2 regions of the Candidatus Pantoea multigeneris genome follow, and region 2 is predicted to be linked to the other one. Evidence: predicted binding sites of a transcription regulator. Region 2 holds the regulator's gene; the other holds the start of a gene.
What was found. Region 2 encodes PurR, which represses purine synthesis genes. Its sites were predicted from a motif close to CANGCAAACGTTTGCNTG; they were not measured.
Positions count from the first base shown of each region.

Region 1: the regulator PurR is predicted to act here: its motif matches at 7,187-7,204, upstream of glyA (serine hydroxymethyltransferase).

Region 1 is NZ_VWXF01000001.1:1,156,784-1,169,289, reverse strand. It holds gene purL (phosphoribosylformylglycinamidine synthase) at 1-1,346, shown strand, start outside; gene F3J40_RS05330 (sensor histidine kinase) at 1,936-3,363, shown strand; gene qseG (two-component system QseEF-associated lipoprotein QseG) at 3,367-4,014, shown strand; gene glrR (two-component system response regulator GlrR) at 4,001-5,347, shown strand; gene glnB (nitrogen regulatory protein P-II) at 5,425-5,763, shown strand; gene hmpA (NO-inducible flavohemoprotein) at 5,802-6,986, opposite strand; gene glyA (serine hydroxymethyltransferase) at 7,318-8,571, shown strand; gene F3J40_RS05300 (glycosyltransferase) at 8,606-9,670, opposite strand; gene F3J40_RS05295 (3-phenylpropionate MFS transporter) at 9,846-10,982, shown strand; gene csiE (stationary phase inducible protein CsiE) at 10,962-12,233, opposite strand; gene F3J40_RS05285 (DUF1007 family protein) at 12,390-12,506, shown strand, end outside.
Region 2 is NZ_VWXF01000001.1:52,856-65,361, reverse strand. It holds gene cfa (cyclopropane fatty acyl phospholipid synthase) at 1-66, opposite strand, end outside; gene punC (purine nucleoside transporter PunC) at 374-1,576, opposite strand; gene punR (DNA-binding transcriptional activator PunR) at 1,685-2,599, shown strand; gene purR (HTH-type transcriptional repressor PurR) at 2,596-3,621, opposite strand; gene F3J40_RS00275 (C40 family peptidase) at 3,988-4,800, opposite strand; gene F3J40_RS00270 (Grx4 family monothiol glutaredoxin) at 5,166-5,498, shown strand; gene rnt (ribonuclease T) at 5,616-6,287, opposite strand; gene gloA (lactoylglutathione lyase) at 6,395-6,802, opposite strand; gene F3J40_RS00255 (alkene reductase) at 6,895-7,992, opposite strand; gene F3J40_RS00250 (TetR/AcrR family transcriptional regulator) at 8,045-8,638, opposite strand; gene F3J40_RS00245 (DUF1289 domain-containing protein) at 8,804-9,043, shown strand; gene sodC (superoxide dismutase family protein) at 9,163-9,684, shown strand; gene F3J40_RS00235 (hypothetical protein) at 9,811-10,278, shown strand; gene F3J40_RS00230 (FUSC family protein) at 10,272-12,278, opposite strand; gene F3J40_RS00225 (efflux RND transporter periplasmic adaptor subunit) at 12,286-12,506, opposite strand, start outside.

The DNA.
Region 1 (12,506 bases), 1.1 Mb from region 2:
GTCAGTTGGGCGATAAGCCAGCAGACGTGCGTGATGCGCAGCAGTTGGCTGGCTTCTTCAACGCCATGCAGGCGCTGGTTGCCGAGCAGAAACTGTTGGCTTACCACGACCGTTCAGATGGCGGCCTGCTGGTCACGCTGGCAGAGATGGCCTTTACCGGTCACTGTGGCGTTGAGGTGGATATCGCCGCTCTGGGTAACGATGCGCTGGCTGCACTCTTCACTGAAGAACTGGGTGCCGTTATCCAGATCAACGCAGCGGATCGTGCCGCAGTAGAGCAAGTCTTCGCGGACCACGGTCTTGCGGCTTCGGTACACGTCATCGGTTCAGCCCAGCCGGGCGATCGTTTCGTGATCCGTTCTGGCGATAGCGCGGTATACAGCGAAAGCCGTACCACTCTGCGTACCTGGTGGGCAGAAACCACCTGGCAGATGCAGCGCCTGCGTGATAACCCAGACTGTGCCGATCAGGAACACGAAGCGAAGAAAAACGACAACGACCCTGGCCTCAACGTTCATCTGACCTTTAAGCCAGAAGAAGATGTGGCAGCGCCAATGATCGCCACCGGTGCACGTCCACGTGTCGCCGTGCTGCGTGAGCAAGGTGTGAACTCCCACGTTGAGATGGCAGCAGCCTTCCACCGTGCGGGCTTTACCGCAGTAGACGTACACATGAGTGACCTGCTGGCCGGCAAACGTGGTCTGGAAGAGTTCCAGGCGCTGGTTGCTTGCGGTGGCTTCTCTTACGGTGACGTCTTGGGTGCGGGTGAAGGTTGGGCGAAGTCGATTCTGTTCAACAACCGCGTGCGTGATGAGTTTGAAAACTTCTTCCACCGTCCGCAGACGCTGGCGCTGGGCGTGTGTAACGGCTGCCAGATGATGTCAAACCTGCGCGAGCTGATCCCAGGCAGCGACCTGTGGCCACGCTTCGTCCGTAACCAGTCCGAGCGTTTTGAAGCGCGCTTCAGCCTGGTTGAAGTGGCTGCTAGCCCGTCACTGCTGCTTGATGGCATGGCCGGTTCACATATGCCAATCGCTGTTTCTCACGGCGAAGGCTTTGTGGAAGTGCGCGATGGCGCACATCTGGCGGCGCTGGAGAGCAAAGGTCTGGTTGCACTGCGCTTTGTTGATAACTTCGGTAAGGTTACTGAAACCTATCCAGCGAACCCGAATGGCTCGCCAAACGGTATTACCGCGGTGACCAACGAAAGCGGTCGCGTGACCATCATGATGCCACACCCGGAGCGTGTGTTCCGTACCGTGAGCAACTCGTGGCACCCGGCAGAGTGGGGCGAAGACAGCCCGTGGATGCGTATCTTCCGCAATGCACGTAAGCAGCTTGGCTAAGCCTTAACGCTTGAAAATCATGCCAGTCAGTAACATGACTGGCATTTTTTTTGGCTGAAACCAGGGACTTTTCACTGAGGTGTCGCCGTTGTTGGTTTTTAGCGACAATGCCAGAGTGCGCCTGTCTCCAATTGGAGACATTTAACTTATTGAAAAATAATTGCTTGTCAAAATGGCGTTGTTTATGTCGCAAAAAAGAGACACTTTTTGCGACGCAAATCTGTCGTAAACCGTGCCAGTTGATAGCAACTTACTGAAAGTAAATAAATTTTAAAAAGTGGCACGCTATTTGCTATACTCAGTTCGTGGCTCATTCGCCCTGTCTATGATTGCCCCGCTCACTGCGGAGAGCTCATAAAACCTGAATGACGCACCAAACGGAGCCTGCCGTCCACCAAACCGATAATCGCTTGCTTTGCAACGTTATCAAGCATCGGACGTAACGTTGAGTTAGGCTCCACCTTTTCTATCACGGCGCTACGGCGACGTGCCAACGGCAGGCCATTGCGCCTGCCGTTCTCTTTTCTACTATCTTCCCTTGCCAGAGTTGGTTAGCATCCGCACAGCACGGTTAAGCGAGAACCTCTCTGTGAAAAAATGGCGTCTCTTTCCTCGATCCCTACGTCAGCTGGTGTTGATGGCCTTTCTGCTGGTGTTATTGCCGCTGTTAGTGCTGGCCTGGCAGGCGTGGGAAAGCCTCTCGGCACTCAGCGATCAGGCGGCGGATACTAACCGCAATACCTTCACCGATGTGCGGCGCAGCGAAGCAATGGCACGCACAGCGCTGGAACTGGAGCGCAGCTACCGTCAGTACTGCGTGCTGGGTGATGAAACGCTGGCAAAGCTCTACCAGACCCAGCAAATCCGTTACAGCCAGATGCTGAGCACCCACAGCGCCAGCTTGCCGGAGCTCAAAGCGTTTGCGGTGTTACAGCAAACCCTGCCGCAACTGGCACAGCTGCACTGTGAAAACGGCAATCCTGGCGGCGAGGCCGCAGAGGCGCTGGATAAATTCTCCGTCACCAATACCCAAATGGTGCAGGAAACGCGTGATGTGGTGTTCTCCCGCGGCTTGCAGTTGCAACGTGAAATTGCCGATCGCGGTCAGTTCTTTGGCTGGCAGGCGCTGATCCTGTTTGTCATCAGCCTGTGTCTGGTGTTGCTGTTTACCGGGATGATCATCGGCCCGGTCAAACAAGTCGAACGGATGATCAACCGCCTGGGAGAGGGGAAAGCCATTGGGCAAAACAGCCGTTTTCGTGGCCCGAGAGAGCTTCGTTCGCTGGCTCAGCGCATCATTTGGCTGAGCGAACGCCTGGCCTGGCTGGAAACCCAGCGGCATGAGTTTTTGCGCCACCTGTCCCATGAGCTGAAAACCCCGCTCGCCAGCCTGCGCGAAGGCACGGAACTGCTGGCGGATGAAGTGGTGGGAAACCTTAATGGCGAGCAGAAAGAGGTCGTCACGATTCTGGATAACAGTAGCCGCCATCTGCAACAGCTGATTGAACAGTTGCTGGAGTACAACCGTAAACTGATGGACGGGCCGATCAGCCTGCAAACCATCAATCTCGATGAACTGCTGGAGGAGGTGATTCGCGCCCACGCTTTGCCAGCGCGCAGTAAACAGATGCAAACCCACATCGATTTCGCCGCCAGCCACTGTCTGGCTGAGCCTACGCTATTAATGCGGGTGCTGGATAATCTCTACTCTAACGCCGTGAACTATGGGGCTGAATCCGGTAACATCTGGCTGCGTAGCCAACTATCAGGCAACAAAGTATCGATTGAAGTGGCCAACAGTGGCACCCCGATCCCCGTGACCGAGCGCGATATGATTTTCGAGCCCTTTTATCAGGGGAGTCAGCAGCGCAAAGGGCCGGTAAAGGGCAGTGGCCTTGGGTTAAGCATTGCGCGTGACTGTCTGCGGCATATGCAGGGCGACCTGAAACTGGTTGACAGTAAAGACGCCGATGTCTGTTTTCGTATTGAATTAAACGCCACAGCCGGAAAACCCTGACGAATGAGAATGGTCATGCCCCTATTGCTGAGCGCTTTGCTGCTCAGCGCTTGCAGTACGACTAAGGTGCCTTCTGTTGCCAGCGATAGCCACAAAGTGGCCGAACCGGTATTGCAGCTGCCCGACTACCTCGCCACCGATTGTCGGGATGTCTGGCACATTGAAGCCGCCTCGGCGATGAGCAATCCCCTTTACTGGTTACGAGCGATTGACTGTGCAGACCGTCTGTCGCCGGCAGATGCGCGGGCGGAAGCCCACGGCTGGCCTGTAGAAAGCTGGTCCCGCGCCTTTAAGCAGGGCATTTTGTTGGCGAATGGCAATGTCACACCGCCTGAACGGCGCGATTTCGTCAACGCACTCGACAGCTACAGCACTGAATTCCCCAGCCAGGTTCGGCCGTTAATCCAACTCTGGCGCAGCCAGCAGGCCGCACAGCTAGAGCTAAGCGAAACCCGTACCCGGGCGTTTAAGCTGCAACAGGGCAGTGACGGGCAGTTAGAGCAGCTACAACAGCAGTTGAGCCAGTCACGCCAGGCGCAGGCAGAGACGCAGCGTAAGCTGCAACGACTGGCTGACATTGAACGTCAGCTCTCATCCCGTAAATCACCGGATGCCAGTGACAGCACGCACGCAGCCCATGAGGAGCCATAAAGTGAAACACTCGGCACGTCTGTTACTGGTGGATGACGATCCTGGGCTACTCAAACTGCTGGGCATGCGACTAAGCAGTGAGGGGTTTCAGGTAGTGACGGCGGCCTCAGGGCCAGAGGCACTACGGCTGATCGCCCGGGATCGTGTTGATCTGGTGATCAGCGATCTGCGCATGGACGAAATGGATGGGCTGGCGCTGTTTGCTGAGATTCAGCAGCGGCATGCAGGGCTCCCGGTGATCATCCTCACCGCCCATGGTTCGATCCCGGATGCGGTAGCTGCAACGCAACAAGGGGTGTTCAGCTTCCTGACCAAACCGGTAGACCGCGATGCACTGTATAAGGCGATTGATGAAGCCTTATCCCTGCGAGCACCGCAAAATGACGATCGCTGGCGTGCTGCAATTGTGACGCGCAGTCCGCAGATGCTGCGGCTGTTGGAGCAGGCACACATGGTGGCGCAATCCGATGTCAGCATCCTGATTAACGGGCAGAGCGGAAGCGGCAAAGAAGTGCTGGCACAGGCGATTCATGCCGCCAGCCCGCGCGCGGCGCGGCCTTTTATTGCCATTAACTGTGGTGCGCTGCCGGAACAACTCCTGGAATCAGAACTGTTTGGTCATGCGCGTGGCGCGTTTACCGGCGCGGTCAGTGCGAGAGAAGGGCTGTTTCAGGCCGCCGAAGGAGGCACTTTATTCCTCGACGAGATTGGCGACATGCCACAAAGCTTGCAGGTAAAACTGCTACGCGTCTTGCAGGAGCGTAAAGTGCGTCCGCTGGGCAGTAATCAGGACTGTGATATCAACGTCCGTATTATCAGTGCGACCCACCGTGACTTGCCGAAAGCCATGGAAAAAAAGCAGTTCCGTGAAGATCTCTATTACCGGCTTAACGTGGTTAACCTGCGTATTCCGGCGTTGCATGAGCGCACGGAAGATATTCCGCTGCTGGCTAACCATTTACTGCGTCAGGCCGCCGAAAAGCATAAGCCGTTTGTACGCAGCATCTCCGCCGATGCGATGAAAAGACTGATTTCCGCCAGTTGGCCGGGCAACGTCCGCCAGTTGGTGAACGTGATTGAACAGTGTGTGGCCTTAAGTTCCTCTCCGGTGATTGGGGATGCGCTGGTCTCGCAGGCATTGGCAGAAGAGAACAGTGCGTTGCCCACGTTTGTTGAGGCGCGTAACCAGTTCGAGCTGAACTATTTACGCAAGCTGCTGCAAATCACCAAAGGCAATGTCACACATGCGGCGCGTCTGGCTGGACGAAACCGTACTGAGTTTTATAAGCTGCTGTCACGCCATGAGCTAGACGCCAGCGACTTTAAAGATTAGGCTGCAACGCTGCCAAACACACTTATACTTATTCGGAACCCCATCCGGGCACGGAGGGAGCGAGAAAAGGGTCTGTCATGAAAAAGATCGATGCAATTATCAAACCGTTCAAGCTGGATGATGTGCGCGAAGCACTTGCTGAAGTAGGCATCACCGGTATGACCGTTACCGAAGTGAAAGGTTTTGGTCGCCAGAAAGGCCACACTGAGCTGTATCGCGGTGCGGAGTACATGGTCGACTTTCTGCCAAAAGTAAAAATCGAAATGGTAGTGGGTGATGACATCGTAGACACCTGCGTTGAAACTATCATGAAAACTGCGCAGACCGGCAAAATCGGTGACGGTAAGATCTTTGTCTTTGATGTCGCTCGTGTGGTGCGTATCCGTACCGGCGAAGAAGATGAAGAGGCGATCTAAAGCCTTCGCCCGCAGCTGCCAGGCTGCGGGCGGCTCAGTTACACCACTTTATGTGGACCAAACACTTCGTAGTGAATGCGTTCTGCTGCCACGCCAGCATCACGCAACTGTCCGGCAACAAACTGCATAAACCCTAGCGGTCCGCACAGATAGAACTGCTGATTTTCACCGGCAATGGCTGCGGAAACCTGACTTAAATCCATCAATCCTTGCTGATCAAACCGACCTGAGTCGTTGATTTCCGGTGCGCGATACCAGATGTGCTGGCTAAATTGGGCCAGATTTTTCCCTGCTTGTGTCACCTCCGCTGCGAAGGCATGTTGAAGCCCATTTTCGCTGGCATGTAACCAGGTCACCGGGGCAGCATGGTGCTGTGACTCCAGCTGATGAAGCATGGCCAGCATCGGGGTTTGTCCAACGCCAGCGGAGATCAGCGCGACGGGAGTTTGGGCATCCACATCAAGGAAGAAGTCGCCGTGAGGCGCTGCCAGTTCCACCACATCACCCACTTTTGCCTGCTCATGCAGCCAGCCAGAGACTGTGCCCGCAGCTTCATGTTTAACCGCAATGCGGTAGTTGCGCCCATTCGGGGTGGCCGTCAATGAATACTGACGGATCTGGCGGTTCGCCATGCCTTCTGCCTGCACATACAAAGAAAGGTACTGACCTGGACGATAATCCACCACAGACGCACCGTCTACCGGCGTCAGTTCGATGCTCTTAATCACACTGCTCTGATCGGTAATCGCACTGATGCGGAATGCGCGTGTGCCGCGCCAGCCGCCGTTTGCCGTTTCAGACTGATGGTAGATGCTCTCTTCGCGCTGAATGAACACATCGGCCAGCACTCCATAAGCACGGCCCCACGCTGCCAGGACTTCTTCGCCGGGATCCATCAGTTCCTGAATGGTTGCCAGTAAGTGTTCACCCACCACTGCATATTGTTCAGGCTTGATATTCAGGCTGGTGTGCTTCTGGGCAATTTTTTCAACCGCCGGCAACAACACCGCCAGGTTCTCAAGGTTACTGGCATACGCGGCGATGGCATTGAACAACGCTTCACGTTGATCGCCATTGCGCTGATTGCTCATGTTGAACACATTTTTCAGCTCAGGGTGATGTGACAGCAAACGATCATAAAAATGGCGAGTCAGCTCCGGTCCAACTGCCGCAACGGCAGGCAGGGTGGATTTTACGGTGGCAATAGTTTGAGCATCCAACATCGGCGTATCCTGTTTCTTAAACATGTATTTGAAATGCATGTTATGCCTGTCGCGCTGGGTTGTAAATAACCGGATAGTTAGCAAGGGGACAAAAGCGGCAACTTTTACGGCCACTGAAAGCAAAAAAAGGCGGTTCCATAGGGGGAAATATCATGAAATTCAGGACGGGATAAAAAGGATAAAACCCGCGTGGCGAAAGGGTGCCAATCGTTTGCGCAAAAAGAGTGTCAGGGTGCTACCTTCACTGCTCAAAACGGTTTACACTGTGTGCCTTCGCCCTTCGCGGGCCATTATTACCGTTACAGAAAGTTAGCTGAGTCAGGAGATCCGGATGTTAAAGCGTGATATGAACATTGCCGATTATGATGCCGAGTTGTGGCAGGCGATGGAGCAGGAGAAAGTGCGTCAGGAAGAGCACATTGAACTGATTGCTTCAGAAAACTACACCAGCCCGCGTGTAATGCAGGCGCAAGGTTCACAGCTCACCAACAAATACGCGGAAGGGTATCCGGGCAAACGCTACTACGGCGGCTGTGAGTATGTTGATATTGTTGAGCAACTGGCTATCGACCGTGCAAAAGCGCTGTTCGGTGCTGACTTTGCTAACGTGCAGCCACACTCTGGTTCACAGGCTAACTTCGCGGTTTACACCTCACTGCTGGAGCCGGGCGACACCATTCTGGGTATGAACCTGGCACACGGCGGCCACCTGACTCACGGTTCTCCGGTAAACCTGTCTGGTAAGCTGTACAACTTCATCCCTTACGGCATTGATGAAACCGGCAAAATTAACTACGACGAACTGGCTGAGCTGGCAAAAACTCACCAGCCTAAAATGATCGTTGGCGGCTTCTCTGCATACTCAGGCAAAGTTGACTGGGCAAAAATGCGTGAAATCGCAGACAGCGTAGGCGCTTACCTGTTCGTTGATATGGCACACGTAGCGGGCCTGGTTGCGGCAGACGTTTACCCGAACCCAGTTCCACACGCACACGTTGTCACCTCCACCACCCACAAAACCCTGGCGGGTCCACGTGGCGGCCTGATCCTGGCACAAGGTGGTACTGAAGAGTTTTACAAGAAGCTGAACTCTGCGGTGTTCCCAGGCGGCCAGGGCGGCCCACTGATGCACGTGATCGCAGGTAAAGCCGTTGCCTTCAAAGAAGCGCTGGAGCCTGAGTTCAAAACTTTCCAGCAGCAGGTAACTGTGAATGCGAAAGCGATGGTAGAAGTGCTGCTGGCACGTGGCTACGACATCGTTTCTGGTGGCACTGAAAACCACCTGTTCCTGATTGACCTGGTAAGCAAAGGTCTGACCGGTAAAGATGCTGATGCTGCCCTGGGCCGCGCCTACATCACCGTGAACAAGAACAGCGTTCCAAACGATCCTAAGAGCCCGTTCGTCACCTCTGGTGTGCGTATCGGTACACCAGCAGTTACCCGTCGTGGCTTCAAAGAAGCTGACGTACGTGAACTGGCTGGCTGGATCGCTGACGTGTTGGACAACATCAATGACGAAGCGGTCATCGAAAGCACTAAGCAGAAAGTACTGGCAATCTGTGCTCGCCTGCCAGTGTATGCCTGATAACGGCTGAAGCTTTCCTGAATGAAAAGCCTCGCTAAGCGAGGCTTTTTTTTATGCGGCGGATATAGCGATCTTCATGAAACTTTCTGATGCTGGCTTTAATGGTTTCAGCGATAGGGAGATCGGTACGGTTGGGTAAAGAGGCAAGAATCATGGCTAACTGCTTAGCGTCATCAGTGGCAAAAAACTCACCGTTTACTTTTTCTGCAATGATATCTTTCGGGCCACCACAATCCGATGAGATGCAGTAAATTCCCCGGGACATTGCTTCAACTAATACCATGCCAAAACCTTCAAAACGGGAGGTTAATACCAGGCAACTTATTTCATCAATCTGTCTCTCAATATAAACCCAAGGCTCTTCCTGCCATCCATGCCATGTGATGTTATTATCTATACCCCATTCTGTTGCTTTCTTTTGGCATGTCACCCTGTCTTTCCCATCGCCAATCACATCCAGCGACCATGGAATACATAATAATCGCAATGCTTCAAAAAGTGTTTTTAATCTTTTTTCTTCTTCATAGAGTATCCGGCCGACATACAAAATTTTGAGTTTTTTTGGCCTTCCAATTGTGATTTCTGATGGCTTAACAAAATTATATATCAGGTCGATATCACTCTTTCGCGCACCCAACGCGATTAACTGTGTAGCGACTTCATTACTAATGGCTAAATGACGATGGGCCATAGTCAGGTAGCCCGGTCGATATTTTAAGTTTGGTGGGCTATGCATCCATGAATACAGCGTGATATTCAGGCATGACATCTTAATTGCCCATCCTGCTATATGGCACTCTCTGGTGCCTAATGCTATTAATATGTCAGGTCGGATTTTTTTGATAAATAAAGCCAGTTTTACAATGTGGAAGTAACAATTCAGTTTTTGATTCTTGCTTATTTTATTACTGTAGTGGCATTTCAGATTGTTAATCCATGTGTTTGAAGTCGGCTTTTCACCATTGTGGAAAAAGTAGAGTGAGCTATGAAATTCTGGATCTTCATTAAGGGTGTTAATAACAAAGCGAGTCACATTTTCTAAACCACCATGTCCTGATCTGACTTCTGAAAGCACCAGCACACGTTTGATATTTTTCATCTTTTATTTCACCTATGATTAGCGGAGAAATTGTACGTTTTTTTTCTCTTCTCAAAGCCAAGCCAAGCCAGGTCTGGTTTTTTGGTCGGTTAATAGTTAGCGTCTTTTTATTTTAAATATTCTTTTATTTTATTTACCTTTCTGACAAAGTAGCTGCTCCATCGTCGGAGGGATAATGACACTCAAATCAGCAAGATGGCTCGGTCTGAGCTACTTTACTTACTTCTTTTGCTACGGCATTTATTTACCTTTCTGGAGTGTCTGGCTCAAGGGCAGCGGACTGGATGCGGAAAAAATTGGCCTGCTGCTTGGCTGCGGCATGGTGGCGCGGTTTGTGGGGAGCCTGCTGCTCTCCTCCCAGGTAAAAAATCCTTCACAACTGATTACTGTCCTGCGTGCGCTGGCGTTGATGACCTGCCTGTTCGCCGTGGGGTATTGGATCGGCCAGCAGTGGTTATGGCTGCTCCTGGTAATGGTCGGTTTCAACCTGTTTTTCTCACCGCTGGTGCCGTTGACCGATGCATTAGCCGCGACCTGGACCCAGCAAATTGGCCTGGTGTATGGCCCGGTGCGCCTGTGGGGCTCGCTGGCATTTGTCATTAGCTCAGCACTCACCGGGATGCTGGTTAGCGCTTACTCCTCGCAGGCGATTCTGGTGCTATTAAGCGCCGGGCTGTTAGCGATGCTGGCGGGCATGTTGATACCGCCCGCAACCAAACCACAGGGAGAAGAACGGCAAAGCGGCGCAGTGGGCTGGCAAGCCTGGCGTGAACTGCTACGGGAGAGTGCGGTCAGGCGCTTTATGCTTTGCGTCACCCTGATGCAGGGTGCCCATGCGGCATACTACGGCTTTAGCGCCATCTGGTGGCAGGAGCAGGGCTACTCAGCAACGGTAGTGGGCTACCTTTGGTCGCTGGGCGTGGTGGCTGAGATTGTGATTTTTGCCCTGAGTCACCGGCTGTTTCGTCGTTGGAGCGCGCGTGACTTACTGCTCCTCTCCGCCGTCTGCGCACTGATTCGCTGGACATTACTGGGTGCCAGCAGCGCACTGCCGTTGTTGATTGTGGCGCAGATTCTCCACTGCGGGAGTTTCACCGTGTGCCACCTGGCGGCGATGCGTTTTATCTCATCACGGCAGGGTGCTCAGGTCATTCGTCTGCAATCACTCTATTCGGCGCTGGCAATGGGCGGTGGGATTGCGGTGATGACCATGATTTGCGGCGTCCTGTTTACCCATCTACAAGGCCATCTGTTCTGGGTCATGGCATTGGTGGTACTGCCAGCGCTGTTTTTACGACCGCGCGTAGCCTGAATCCAGTAACTGGCGGATGTGCATTTGCTGTTCATCCGTCAGGGGCACTTGTGCCAGGATCAACGGCGGCGAGAAGAGTGGTAGTGACGTCATATAGGGCGTCACCACCAAATCTATCTCCTCGGGTGCGCCCTGTTGCTGGAAATCATCCAGATCCTGGTAGCGCAGGGTAAACGGCAGTAACGTAATTTCGCGAATCTGCCTTTCCAGCGCCCGCTCGGCTTCCGCGTCCTCGTGAGTCAGTAACAGGACCTGCTTTTCCTGCAAGGCATTATCCTGCATCAGCCAGGCACCAAAAATCACCGCCACCAGGCTAACTTCCTCTTCACTCAAATTAACCTGATAGCCAGCCTCAAAGGCCTGTAATGCCACCTGGGTGGTACGCAGTAATCGGGGGTAAAGCTGTGCCACATCTAACGCCACGCTGTTATCGATGCCGATGGCAAAATAGCTGCGATCCAGTGCCTGCGCCAGGTGGGTATAGAGCTGTTGACGAAGTTCACCGCGCTGCTTAAACAGCGTTCCCGCTTCCTGCTCGAAATGTGCAATCAGCCGGGTTACCGCCTGCCGCAGTCGCACACCGCACGGGTGGTGCAGTGAATCTGGGCCGGGAGCGTGCATCAGCGCAAACAGCAGCGTGCCGAAATCGGTTTCCCCCTCACCGGGTATCAGATGGCTGCGCTTCTGCCAGTGACGCACCACATCTTCAGCGGCATTGCGCTCGGGCTTTTGTGCCAGCCACTGCTGTTGCGCTGCGCTAAACAGCGGGGTGTGGCGCTGGCACAGGACAAACTTGAAATAGAGTTGCAAAAACACCTGGTCGCGATCGTTAAATTCCCGCCCCAGCCGCAGTTCACAATGGTGAATCAATGCCTGCAAATTGGTGTCGTCATACAGCGCTTTTTCCACTTTTAACAGCTTCAGACGCTGGCGCAATGGGGTACTAAACGCCTGACAAACAAATTCCCGCGACAGGCGCAGCGCACGTCGTAAAGCATGGATCAGGCATATCCGGCGGTTAAGCTCAGTGCCATGAATGCGCAGGCTGCCATCCACCATCTGATGTAGCTCCAGTTGGTAAAAGCGCTGTATTTCTTCGCCTACGGCAACAATATCCTCACGCGCAACACCGGCATCAACTCTGTTGATTTGGCAGAGTTTTTCCGGGGTGAGCACGGGAGCAGGCAGAAACAACAGCAGCAACAGATGGCAACGGCGCTGGGAACGGGTGAAGAGCGGTGAGGCACTCATCAAGGCGAAGTATCCAGCAGGTCGATTTGTGCTAAGAATAGCCAGGGTGCTGAAATACCGCATTAACCGTCTGGTTTTTTATACCGGGCTTTAATCCGGGTCACATTTTTTGTTACGTTAGGCGCCTTTCTGCTTCGCTGGCGGTTCAATAACATGATGAATAAGATTTTACTGGCTCTGCTGATGTTCACTCCCGTTGCCTGGGCGCATCCGCACAGTTTCATCGATATGCAAACCGAACTGGTGAGCAAGGACAATCATTTTTCCGGATTG
Region 2 (12,506 bases):
TTCATGGGCAATACGAAACCAATGGTTCTCTTCGAGGCTCACTTCTTCTATACACGATGAACTCATAGCATCTCCATCACACCTGTCCGGTCTTACCTGAGAAAAAGAATAGTCAATTTCTCGAAGCTTGTGAGAAAACTCACGGAATATTCCGTTCGCTTGAAATCCGGCGTTTTACAGAGGATTGATTCTGTGAAATGTCGTCTGAAACTCAGGGTACTGAAAAAAAAGCACAAGCCATCACGGCGACAGTGTCGCGCGCAAATGTGTCACTCATGTTATTGTTTTGTTAAGAACTTAATGGCCCAAGCGAGTATATGCTCACCTGGGTCAATATTCAACGGATTAATGTTAGCGTGCTAACCAATCCGTATCAGGGGTTATCTTCGCAGGCAGGAGAGGAAGAAACAATGTCAGAACGTGCGTTTAGCGGGCGCTGCCAGAGGTAGCCGAATGCGGCGATAACCACCGTGGCCGTCATGACCCAGGTGGTGGTACTCAGTGCCTCAACCAGCCCTGCGGAGACAATCAAGCTGGCGATAAAACAGAGCCCAAGTTGCAGCGCGTTCTGTAGCGCCGCTGCTTTGCCACTGGCTTGTGGGAAAGGCATGAGTGCGCGCGTCACCACCAGCGGATAAATGGCACCGTTTGCCATCGCCATGCCGCAGAAAGGCAATAACAGTGCGGTCAGGCTATCACCCATCCATTTTCCTGCTGCCAGCAGCAGCAAAATACTGACCGCATAGATGACGAGCAGGCGCGGCAGTAACAGCTGATCCGGGAACCGGTTCAGAAGGGCGCGACAGCCAAAACCACCAATCAGAAAGGCAACCGTCTGCGGCAAATAGCTCAAGCCAATGGCGGCGGGACTTAAACCGAGGTCTGCGAGAATAAACGGGGAGCCCGTCAGCCACGCAAAGAAACTCGCTGAACAGGCAGAATAGATAACGACATTTCCGCTGTAGGTGCGGTTAGCCAGCAGCGCAAAAAATCCGGGCTGCTTTTCCGTTACGTTGCGTGCCACCGGCTTAGTGGTGATGCGCAACGTAGCCAGCATGAGCACCAGGGCGATAACCGCCAGCACGGCGAAGATAGCGCGCCAGTTAAAGTGATCGAGCAACCAGGCACCCAGCAGCGGGGCCAGCGCAGGAGAGAGCGCCACCAGCGGCATAATCGTGGCGAACACTTTACCGGTTTGTGACTGGTCATAACGGTCCACCACCAGTGCCTGCCAGCTGATCGCTGCCGCACAAACGCCTACCGCCTGAACAAAGCGCAGCACCAGCAACATCTCGCCGCTCTGTACCCACAGCATACCGGCACAGCCCAGCGCAAACAGACCCAGTCCCGCTAACAGTACCGGACGGCGGCCGAGGCGATCGGACAGCGGTCCCCATACCAACTGGGCGCAGGCGAATCCAGCCAGGAACAGGCTTAAGCTCGCGCTAATAATACCCGGCGTGGTACTCAGGCTGGTTTGCATGGCAGAAAACGCGGGGAGGTACATATCCGTTGCCAGAAAGCCCAGCATACTAAGCACGGCGAGATAGAGCATAAATCCTTTTGACGACAACATAACAGGCTCATGGTTAATTCACACAGGCGGCAAGTGTAAAAGAGTGCAGCCGGGAGTGTGAAACGTTAATATTTGCAGGTTGCTGTGAAAATAATTGAAGGCAAGCTTATGTGGTCAGAATATGCACTTGAAGTGGTGGACGCGGTCGCGCGCAATGGCAGTTTCAGTGCGGCGGCACAGGAATTACATCGCGTCCCCTCTGCCGTCAGCTATACGATCAGGCAGTTGGAAACCTGGCTGGCCGTACCGCTGTTCGAACGTCAGCACCGCGATGTTGTATTAACGCCAGCGGGTGCGCATTTTGTCTCAGAAGGTCGTGAGGTCATCAAAAAAATGCAAGCCACTCGCCGCCAGTGTCAGCAGCTAGCCAACGGCTGGAGAGGGCGCTTTACGGTGGCCGTGGACAGCATCGTCAAACCCCACCGCGTCAGGCAAATGGTGCTGGATTTCTATCGTGCTTTTCCAGATATGGAACTTGCCGTGCAGTATGAAGTATTTAACGGTGTCTGGGATGCCCTGGCTGATGGGCGTGCCGATGCGGCCATTGGTGCCACTCAGGCTGTTCCGGTAGGAGGGCGTTTTGCCTGGCGCGATATGGGCGCACTGAACTGGCGCTGTGTGGTCGCAACCGACCACCCGTTAACACAAGTGGCCGAACCTGATGAAGACGCGCTACGTGCGTGGCCGTCACTGGTGATTGAGGATACCTCACGCGCGCTGCCACGCCGTATGACCTGGACCCTGGATAACCAACGTCGCCTGGTGGCACCGGACTGGCAAACAGGCCTGGCCTGTACGCAAGCGGGATTGTGTGTGGCGATGACGCCGGGCCATCTGGCGCAGCCGCTGTTGCAGCAGGGACAGTTGCAGGAGCTGAAATTACCGCAGGCGTTTCCAGACAGCCCCTGTTTTGTCACCTGGGCCGAGCAAAGTGCGTCACCGGCGTTGGCATGGTTGCTGACGTATTTGGGTGACAGCCACACCCTGAATCAGGAGTGGCTGAGTGAAGACTGTCCGGATTAACGGCGATAATCGCGGAACGGTCCATCGGCGACGGAACGGCGTTCAATTAATGTCGGATTCACTTCAATGGTCTGAGAGTCTTCACGTTTACTGGTGATGCGATCCAACAGCATATCCAGCGCTTTTTCACCTAACTCAGATTTTGGCTGATGTACGGTAGTGAGCGCTGGCGTGTAATAACGCGCGTTGCGCAAATTATCATAGCCAATCACGGAGATATCCTGCGGCACGCGCAGCCCCAGCTCATCGGCGGCGCAAATTGCGCCCATTGCCATGGCATCTCCGCCGCAGAACACCGCCGTAGGGCGCTGTTTTTGTGCCAGAATCTGCTGCATGGCGAGATAGCCCGATTCGGTTTCGAAATCCCCTTGCACAATCCACTCATCACGGATCGCCACGCCTGCTTCCTGTAGTGCCTTAACAAACCCGGCATGACGACCACCCCCGGTGTTACGTGCCATCTGTCCAGGGATCGCGCCAATATCACGGTGGCCGCGTTCAATCAGATAGCGACCGACCATATAACCGCCCTGGAAGGCGTTATCTAATACGGTATCGGTGAAATCGCCCTGACATTCGCCCCAGTCCATCACCACCATAGGGATATTACGGTTCTCTTCCAGCATTTTCAGGAGATCGTCCGGGTATTCCGAACACATCACCAGCAGGCCGTCTACGCGCTTTTGCGCCATCATTGACAGGTAGGCGCGCTGCTTATTCAGGTCATTGTGTGCATTACCCAAAATAAGGGTATAGCCCTTGTCGAAGCAGTGTTTTTCAACGGCATCAATGATTTCCGCGAAGTAAGGTGCTTCGCTTGAGGTCGCTAACAGGCCCAACGTCTTGGTGTGATTCACCTTCAGGCTACGTGCGACCGCGCTTGGGGAGTAATGCAGCGCTTTAATGGCTTCCCATACTGCATTGCGGGTCTCTTCAGCCACAAAGCGTGTTTTATTGATGACGTGCGAAACGGTGGTGGTTGAGACGCCCGCGCGTTTTGCCACATCTTTAATTGTTGCCATGTAAACCGGACTCCAATGCTTATCCTAATGTATTGATAAACATAATGTTAAACGTTTGCGTGCGCAGGGTGAAATTTGCGGAAATCCAACTGCCTTTTGACCACTATTTTGCCGCCAGAGTGTGACTTGGCGTGGGTAGGGTGGGCGGTGAAAAAACGCTGTTGCGCAACGAAGAAGGGGATTCTAGCAAGACACAGCAAAGATGACGAGATTTTTACAAGCCGCCACACGAAGCGCTAAACCAGAGGGGGCGGTGACAGCGGGGCAACCGAGGGAATCATTCACTGATGCTGTATCTGAATGCGTAGTTATCGCAGGCAAAAAAAAAGCCTGAAGGTCATCTTCAGGCTTTTTTCTCCGCAACACTCAGCGAATGGTGGTTGGGGTCATCATGCGGCGAGCACCGACATAATGGCTCTGCCAGTAATCATTACTGAGTGCGCTGATCTGAATATCTTTGCCGGTACGGGGTGACTGAATAAATTTACCGTTACCCAAATACACGCCAACGTGATCGGCCGCCCCGCGATGCGCAATGCGGAAGAAGACCAAATCCCCTTTCTGTAGCATGTCACGCTTAATCGGCGCTGCGTCGCGCAAATGGTACATCTCATTCGCGGTACGCGGGAATTTGTAATTCACCAGATCTTTATAGGCATACCAGACCAGGCCGCTGCAATCAAAACCGGTATACGGCGAGGTGCCGCCCCACTGGTAAGGTTTGCCCAACTGGCCCATTAGCTTGTTCATGGCCGTTTCACGGGCTTTCTGATAGCGCTGGCGGTGAGCATTGCTCATTTTAATCGTGGCCAGTTCAGTCGCTTTACCACGCGCACCACGCTTATGGCCGTAATATTTAACCCGTGCAGACTTAAGCTCGGCTTTCTTTTTTAATGGGGTGTGTTTTGTCAGATGCGCGGCTTTTTTAACCGGTTCGTGATGCACTTTCTCAGGCGCGGCTTTTTTACTGCGCTTAAGTTTCAGCTTTTCCATGGTTGTGGTACGGGTTTTCTTACCCGAACTTTTCACCGGGCGTCGCTTGCGGCGTTCATCTTCACGCGCACTTTTCTTCTCTGCATTATGCAAGCTGGCGTTAACCGGCTTATGCGGAGAAGCACATGCAACGTTCAAAAAAACTTGAGTAAAAGCCAGTATGAAAAGCGTAATCAGTAAACGCATAGTCCGGTTACAGGTTAAGCTGCCACGCGATATTGGCCGCGACAAAGTTAGACAAATCTGATCCTTGATCAGCACCGAAGTAATTCTAATCCAGTTTTTTTCGAAAAGGTAAGGTCTTTTTTTATTTAATTCTTACAGAGTGTGATTGTCGGAAAAACACGCAATCTCAGTAGGTTATAGCACCACAATTATGACAAAGAATGAATGAATCACCCTAAAAAAGGTGTGGCGGATATCGACTCATGAAAAATTTGAATTAACACAGATGGCGATTTGCTTTAGGGAACGCAAAATCCGGTTTTCAGTCGTGCCTGGAAATCGCTACAATAAAGAAACACGAAGTAGGGAATTGAGAGAGACATTTTATGAGCACAATTGAAAAAATTCAGCAGCAGATCAGCGAAAACCCAATCCTGCTGTATATGAAAGGTTCGCCAAAACTGCCTAGCTGTGGTTTCTCCGCCCAGGCGGTTCAGGCGTTGTCTGCCTGTGGTGAGCGCTTCGCGTATGTTGATATTCTGCAGAACCCGGATATCCGTGCTGAGCTGCCACGTTATGCTAACTGGCCGACCTTCCCACAGCTGTGGGTTGACGGTGAGCTGGTTGGCGGCTGCGATATCATCGTGCAGATGTTCCAGGCCGGTGAATTGCAGCAGCTGATTAAAGAAACCGCAGAAAAGTTTAAAGAAGCTGAGTAATGCATCCAGGCTGACAATGCCGTGATGCTTGCCAGTTAAGATCATATTCAAACAGGGCTGCCATTTTCAGGAATGGCAGCCTTTTTTATGTGCCTGAATTTTGTGACGCCGTCACGATTACGCTTCTTCCGCGCTCTCAGTGTCTTCTTCCACCGCTAAAGGCAGCGGCCAGCCACCAAGGCGTTTCCAGCGATTGACCAGTTCACAGAACAGCAGGGCGGTTTGCTCGGTATCATAAAGCGCGGAGTGCGCCTGGGTACTGTCGAAATCAATCCCGGCGGTTTTACAGGCTTTCGCCAGCACGGTTTGCCCCAGCACCAGACCACTGAGTGCGGCGGTATCAAAAGTCGCAAACGGGTGGAATGGATTGCGTTTCAGGCTGGCACGCTCAGCGGCGGCCGACATAAAACTCAAATCAAAATTCGCGTTATGGGCCACCATAATGGCGCGATTACAGCCGTGATCTTTGATGCCTTTACGCACCATCTTAAAGATGGCATGCAGAGCATCATGTTCACTCACCGCACCACGCAGCGGGTTGTGCGGGTCGATACCGGTAAACGCCAGCGCTTCCGGGTTTAAAATCGCCCCTTCAAAGGGCTCGACGTGGAAATGCAGTGTTTGATCGCAATGTAACCAGCCATCTTCATCCATCTTTAACGTCGTGGCTGCCACTTCTAATAAAGCATCAGTCTGGGCATTGAATCCGGCAGTTTCAACATCAATAACCACAGGATAGAAGCCGCGAAAACGTTGATTTAAAGCATTTTGGGAAGTTGAAGCAGACATCGGGATCTCATTGCAGATTTAGGCAGCGGGCATTATGGCAAAAAACGGCTGACGGTGCAGCAGGTTAAGCGAGCAGTCTGCCGGAACGGCAGACTGAAGGGGAGAGATTAGTGTCCCAGGCCGTGACCGGCGTGCTTGTTTTCGATCAGCTCAATTTTGTAACCGTCTGGATCTTCAACAAAAGCAATCATCGTGGTGCCGCCTTTAACCGGGCCAGCTTCACGGGTCACTTTACCGCCCTGTGAGCGGATGCGCTCGCAGGTGGCTGCAACATCGTCAACACCCAGTGCGATGTGACCATAAGCGTTGCCGAGATCGTAGCTCTCTACGCCCCAGTTATAGGTCAGTTCGATCACAGCACCTTCGCTCTCCTCGGTGTAACCGACGAATGCCAGGGTGTATTTGTATTCGGTATTCTCGCTCTGACGCAGCAGGCGCATGCCCAACACTTCGGTGTAGAACTTAATTGCACGTTCCAGGTTGCCCACGCGTACCATGGTATGAAGTAAACGCATAATATCCTCTTAATAAATGACGTAAAGCCCGTATAACCATGATGGCAACGGGCGAAAAAGGCAAGCCGCAACCTGAGGTCACGGCTTACTGATTACAGCGTTGGGTAGTCGGTATAGCCTTCGGCACCACCGCCGTAGAAGGATTCCGGGCGCTGTGGGTTCAGAGGCGCATCCTGTTGCAGACGCGCCACCAGATCCGGGTTGGCAATGTAGTCACGGCCAAAGGCGACTGCATCAATCAGGCCACGCTGGATTAAATCTTCCGCTTTTTCCACGCTGTAGGCACCGGCACCGATGATGACGCCAGGATAGATGCTGCGCACTTTCTCGCGGAAAGCATCAGTATACGGCTCGCCACCGGCCCAGTCTGGCTCGGAGAAGTGAATATAGGCAACGTTGCGTTTCGCGAGTTCAGCCACATACCACAGCGCCGCTTCCTCTTCATCTGGCCCATTGGCCAGGTTCTGGAAACTGCCGATCGGTGAAATACGGATCCCGATGCGATCTGCCGACCAGTTAGCAATCGCTGCATCCACCACTTCCAGCGCAAAACGACCGCGTTTTTCCATGCTGCCACCGTATTCATCGCTACGTTGGTTAGAGCCAGGAGCCAGGAACTGGTGGATCAAATAGCCGTGGGCAGAGTGCAGTTCCAGCAGATCAAAATCAGCTTCACGCGCATTGGCCGCGGCCTGACCGAAATCAGCCACGATGTGCTGGATCTCTTCCACGCTCAGGGCACGTGGCGTTGAAGTGTCTTCACGGTAAACCGTGCCATCTTCCGCACGTAATGAGGTGCGTGTTCCGGCCGCCAGGGCAGAAGGTGCTACCGGGGCCAGGCCTTCAGGCTGAAGGCTGGAGTGAGAGATACGCCCGGTGTGCCAGAGTTGGACGGCACTGTGCCCCCCCGCCTGATGAATTTCCTGGTTAATTGCTTTCCAGGCCGCGATCTGCGGCTGGCTGTGCAGCCCTGGCGCACCGGCATAGCCTTTAGCCTGGAAAGAAATCTGCGTTGCTTCAGTGATGATCAGGCCAGCAGTCGCACGCTGGCGATAGTATTCGCCCATCAGTGGGGTAGGAACATCGCCCGGCTCAATACTGCGCAAACGCGTCAGAGGGGCCATGAAAATGCGGTTGGGTACGGTAATGGCGCCTACTTTCAGCGGCTGAAACAAAATCTCTTTAGCCATGATGATCTCCTCAAGTAGACCAGTCGTCTACAAATGGTGTTTTTAAAAAAAATCAGTGTTGATCAAGCCATTGCCCGAATGTCTTTAAGGCCAGACTGAGCGGCTGTGGATCGCGTGAAATCTTACTTTGCAAGCTGGCGCCAGACCAAAACACATACAGCATCTGCGCCATCTCTTCAGCCGACAGGTGCCAGTTGGCTCCCTGCAACTGTGCCTGCTTTAAGGTGCGGGCATAGGCCCGCATCACACCTTCAGCACCACGTTGTAGCGCATCGCGCATTGGCTCTGACAGGTCGCAAACTTCCGCCGACAGTTTTACACCCAGACAGCCAACAATATGGCCTTTCTGGCGAAACAGGGCTTCTGCGGTGGCAAAATGATTCAGTATCCGCTGTGCGGCGGGAACCTCGTCACCGCTGAGCTGTTGCTCAATTTGCGCAATATACTGCACGAAATACCGTTCCAGCAAAGCGACGCCAAACGCCTCTTTAGAGCGGAAATAGTAATAGAACGATCCTTTGGGTACCTGAGCGATGCTAAGTAACTCATTCAGGCCCATGCCGGTAAAACCGCGCTGTAGACAGAGGGCTTCCCCCGTTGCGAGCAGGTGTTCACAGGTTTCATTACGTTGTTGTGCAGTATTCATGGCAGAGAGACTAATAGACTGACTGGTCGGTTTCAACCCGCATTCCGAAGCGTGGCACAAACTGCTCATGAGCGAACGGATCTGCTGCGCATTTTTGCGGTTTCAACTTGCACAATAAATGCGCAATGGCTTCAATGGTATCAGATCGTGTGTGTGGGAGGCGATGTGACAGAACAACTGGAGTTTTTCCCGATAGACAGCCCGTGTCGGGGCATTTGCCAAAGTGATAGCCGTGGCTATTGTCTTGGATGCCTACGGAGTCGCGAAGAGCGTTTTAACTGGCGCAATCTGAATGACGTCCAGAAACAGGACGTTCTGCGCCTGTGCCGACAGCGCCGTCTTCGTGCGGCCAAAAAACATAAGCTGGATGATACGAATGATCCGCCGCAGCCCACTTTGTTCTGACTCAGAAGGCCAGGAAAAGACTTGAAAGCGCCGAATTGTGCTTTTCGACAGGCGAAACTGGAAAGTAAGCAGTAGGCTTGGAGAGCAAACTCTGGCAAAAACATTAAAAGGAATAAAGTATGAAAAGAACAGTCCTCGCGCTCTGCGCTCTGCTTACCGCCACTTCGGCCCTCGCGGCCAGCGAAACCGTCACCTTGCATGAAGCCACCGCGGAAGGAGCCGGTAAAGCGGTGGGTACGGTCACCATTAGCGAAACGCCTTACGGGCTGCAATTTACCCCCCATCTGAGCGGACTGGTCCCCGGCATTCATGGTTTTCATGTTCATGCTAAAGGGAGCTGCGAACCCGCGACAGTGGATGGCAAAGTGGTGCCAGCCGGTGCGGCGGGCGGGCACTTTGATCCCAAAAATACCGGTAAACACCTTGGACCCTGGAATGCTGAAGGTCACCTTGGCGACCTGCCTGCTATTTATGTTGCAGATACTGGCGAAGCCAGTTATCCCGTGGTCGCTCCGCGCCTAAAATCCCTGACGGAAATCAAAGGCAAAGCGCTGATGGTCCACGTCGGTGGCGATAACCATTCCGATCATCCACTGCCGTTAGGCGGCGGCGGGGCGCGTTTTGCCTGCGGCGTGATCTGAGGCATGTCAACTGGGCGGGGGGTATTCTCCGCCCAACTGGATTTGTTTACCTTCGGTTATTCGCTATTCGTTGATTTTGCACTTATGCTTCTGATTCATGAGTGAATAAGTAGGGAAAGCAGAAGGATGAAAACCGCAAGTCTGGTGGTCATGTGCCTGTTGCTGTCGGCTTGTAATAAGACAAATGAGACCCAGCTGATGACGGAAACCGGACGTCAGTTGCAGCGTGCCATTGATACCAGCCCCGCCAGAGCGCAGTGTGAAGCCATCGCCAAAGGCCGCGAGTGGATCAGTCTCAATGTCCGTCGGCATCTGGAAAAACAGGGATGCGCAGAGGTCTTCCGCAGCTCAACAGAAACCAACTTTACCCAGTCCAGTATCTACCACACCAGCATGACCATGGTGTGCGGCAGTATTAGCGGTGGGTCATTCACCGGCGAGACACTCTCGCGTCGCTTTATTTACTCACCTGAAGAGAACGCGCTGGTGATTGAACCGACCAGCACCGCCGATAAAACCCGCTTTGAAAAACTGAAAACCGTGGCGCAGTTGCAGGCAGATTTCGAGCGTCAGTATCAGCAATACTGTCACTGATTTTGTGGCACCGCCTGTTTGAGCTGGCCCAGCGAACAGCGCAGTCGCCACAACATGCCCGCCAGTTCACTGGCTTCACTCTCCGGTAGCGGCAGCAGTGCGTCGATCATGCTCTGCAGCCGGTTCAGAATCTCATCCAGCGCACTATGTCTTACGCCACGTGAGCTCATAATCTGTTGGAGATCGTGCAAGCTGCCGTCACGTATGCCGCGCAGCGAGTCGGAAGTGCAGTGCCACTGACGCAAATGCCACACGATATGCGAACAGTTTAGTAACACCACTCCCCAGCGGAGTAGCCAGATGCGCGCCTGCTCGTCACGGCTGTTGCTGAGCTGGCTGATGTGGTGATAAATCTGCGATTCAAAATGACTTTCACTTTGCTGTGGATGGCGACGTAGCTGATCAAGAAAGGCGCGGCGCAGGGCCTGAATATGTCGCCGACTGCGGCGCGCATCCGAACTGGGGCGCAACACCTGGAATGCCAGCCACGCCAGTATCACCCCGCAAACTTTAGCAATATTGCCGTTAAGGAAATCCTGCAAGTCCCACTCAGGTGGATTGGTCACGGCGATAAACGATCCCATAAACACGATAAATTGCCCCCACATCGCTGCACGCTGTTTTTGCTGCAACTTAAATAACTGCAGCGTCAGCAGCAGGGGAAACAGCAGGGCGACAAACGGCCATAACGTGCTGATTTGCACCATTACCCCGAATTTCATAACAAAGCTGAACAGGCTCAGCCAGAGCAGCGTTTTCAACAAGAGTGTCACGCTGCCGCTGGGTGAAGGCGAAGAGGAGTAAAGCACGCAGGCGATGGCGGTTAACGTCAACGCCGACGCCCCAGATGACCACTGCGTGTTAAGCCAAAAGGCGCAACCCAAAACAATTACGCTAAAGGTGCGCAACGCACTCCATAACGCTTCCGCGCTGTCGGTTTCACGCGCCAGCGCCGGCACTTTCGGCGGTTGTAACTGGCTATCGGCGTCAGCGCGCTCTAACAGTCGAATCCACCGGCTAACGTTCAGGTACATCCAGCAGTAGTAGCGCAAGCGTTGAACGAAAGCGCGCTGACGGTAGTCACCGCTCGCGGCGGGCGTAAGACGGCGTAGAATCAGCGCCAGGCGGTATTTATCCGCTTCCGGGCGTTTCAGCTCCTCCAGCAGCGCGTCAATGCCGGTAAACAGGGATTCTGGGGCATCGGGCCAGTTGAGCAACATACGGCGCAGGCTCGACAACACGCTGGTCAAACGCAATTGCTGGTGCAGGACATAATTGAGGACATCGTTTTGACGGCGAAAACGGTAATGACTCCAGAAGGCCTGGATGCGCAGCAGATTCATGGTGAGAATTTGACTGATCACCGTCTCATGCGCTGTGCGGATAGTCTCGGTCTCGGCGCGGGACAACAGCAGTTCAGCATGTTGCAACAGACGCTGGTGCATCTGATGCAGCGAATTCATCAATGCATCGCCATCGGAGGTGCTAGGCAGCAGTAACATCATCACGCCACCGCATAAAATCCCGGAAATGACCTCACACACGCGGGCCTGGGCAATTGTCCAGAGGTCGCTGACATCGGTCAGATTAACACTGCTAAACACAATGATGGCAGCGGTGTAGCCCGCCAGAGAAAAGGCATACGCCACGTTGTTTTGATAGTGGCTGGCAGTCCAGGTACAGCAGGCGAGCCATGCGGCGATGGCAAAAGTAAACAGCCAGGGTTCATTCAGCGTGTGTCCGGCAATCAACAGGGCTGCGCCAGCTCCCAGCAGGCTTCCCACGATGCGCCCAAGGCTTTTACTGATGACGCCGCCCACCGTGGGGAAACTCACCACCGCGGCTGAGGTCATTGCCCAGTAGGGTTGATCGAGGTCTAACCCATAAGCAATGCACAGCGCCAGACACATGGCAATGGCGTTGCGCAACGCATAACGCCATTGTGGCCGTGTCGCCTTGATCCAGGGAAGATTGTTCCATGCCAGCCACTGAAGGTTCATGGGCAACTCAGGGCTGAATGCTAATGGTGCAGGTGGTGCCTGCTACCAGCGGCACTCCCGCAGGGAGATGGTCGAGGCGGATACGCACCGGAATACGCTGCGCCAGTCGGACCCAGGGCACATTGGGTTTGATATCAGGCACCAGTTTACTGTCCGTGGCGATGCTTTGATCGTAGATACCACGGCCAATACTCTCCACCGTGCCTGCCAGTTGTTGTCCGTTGCTGT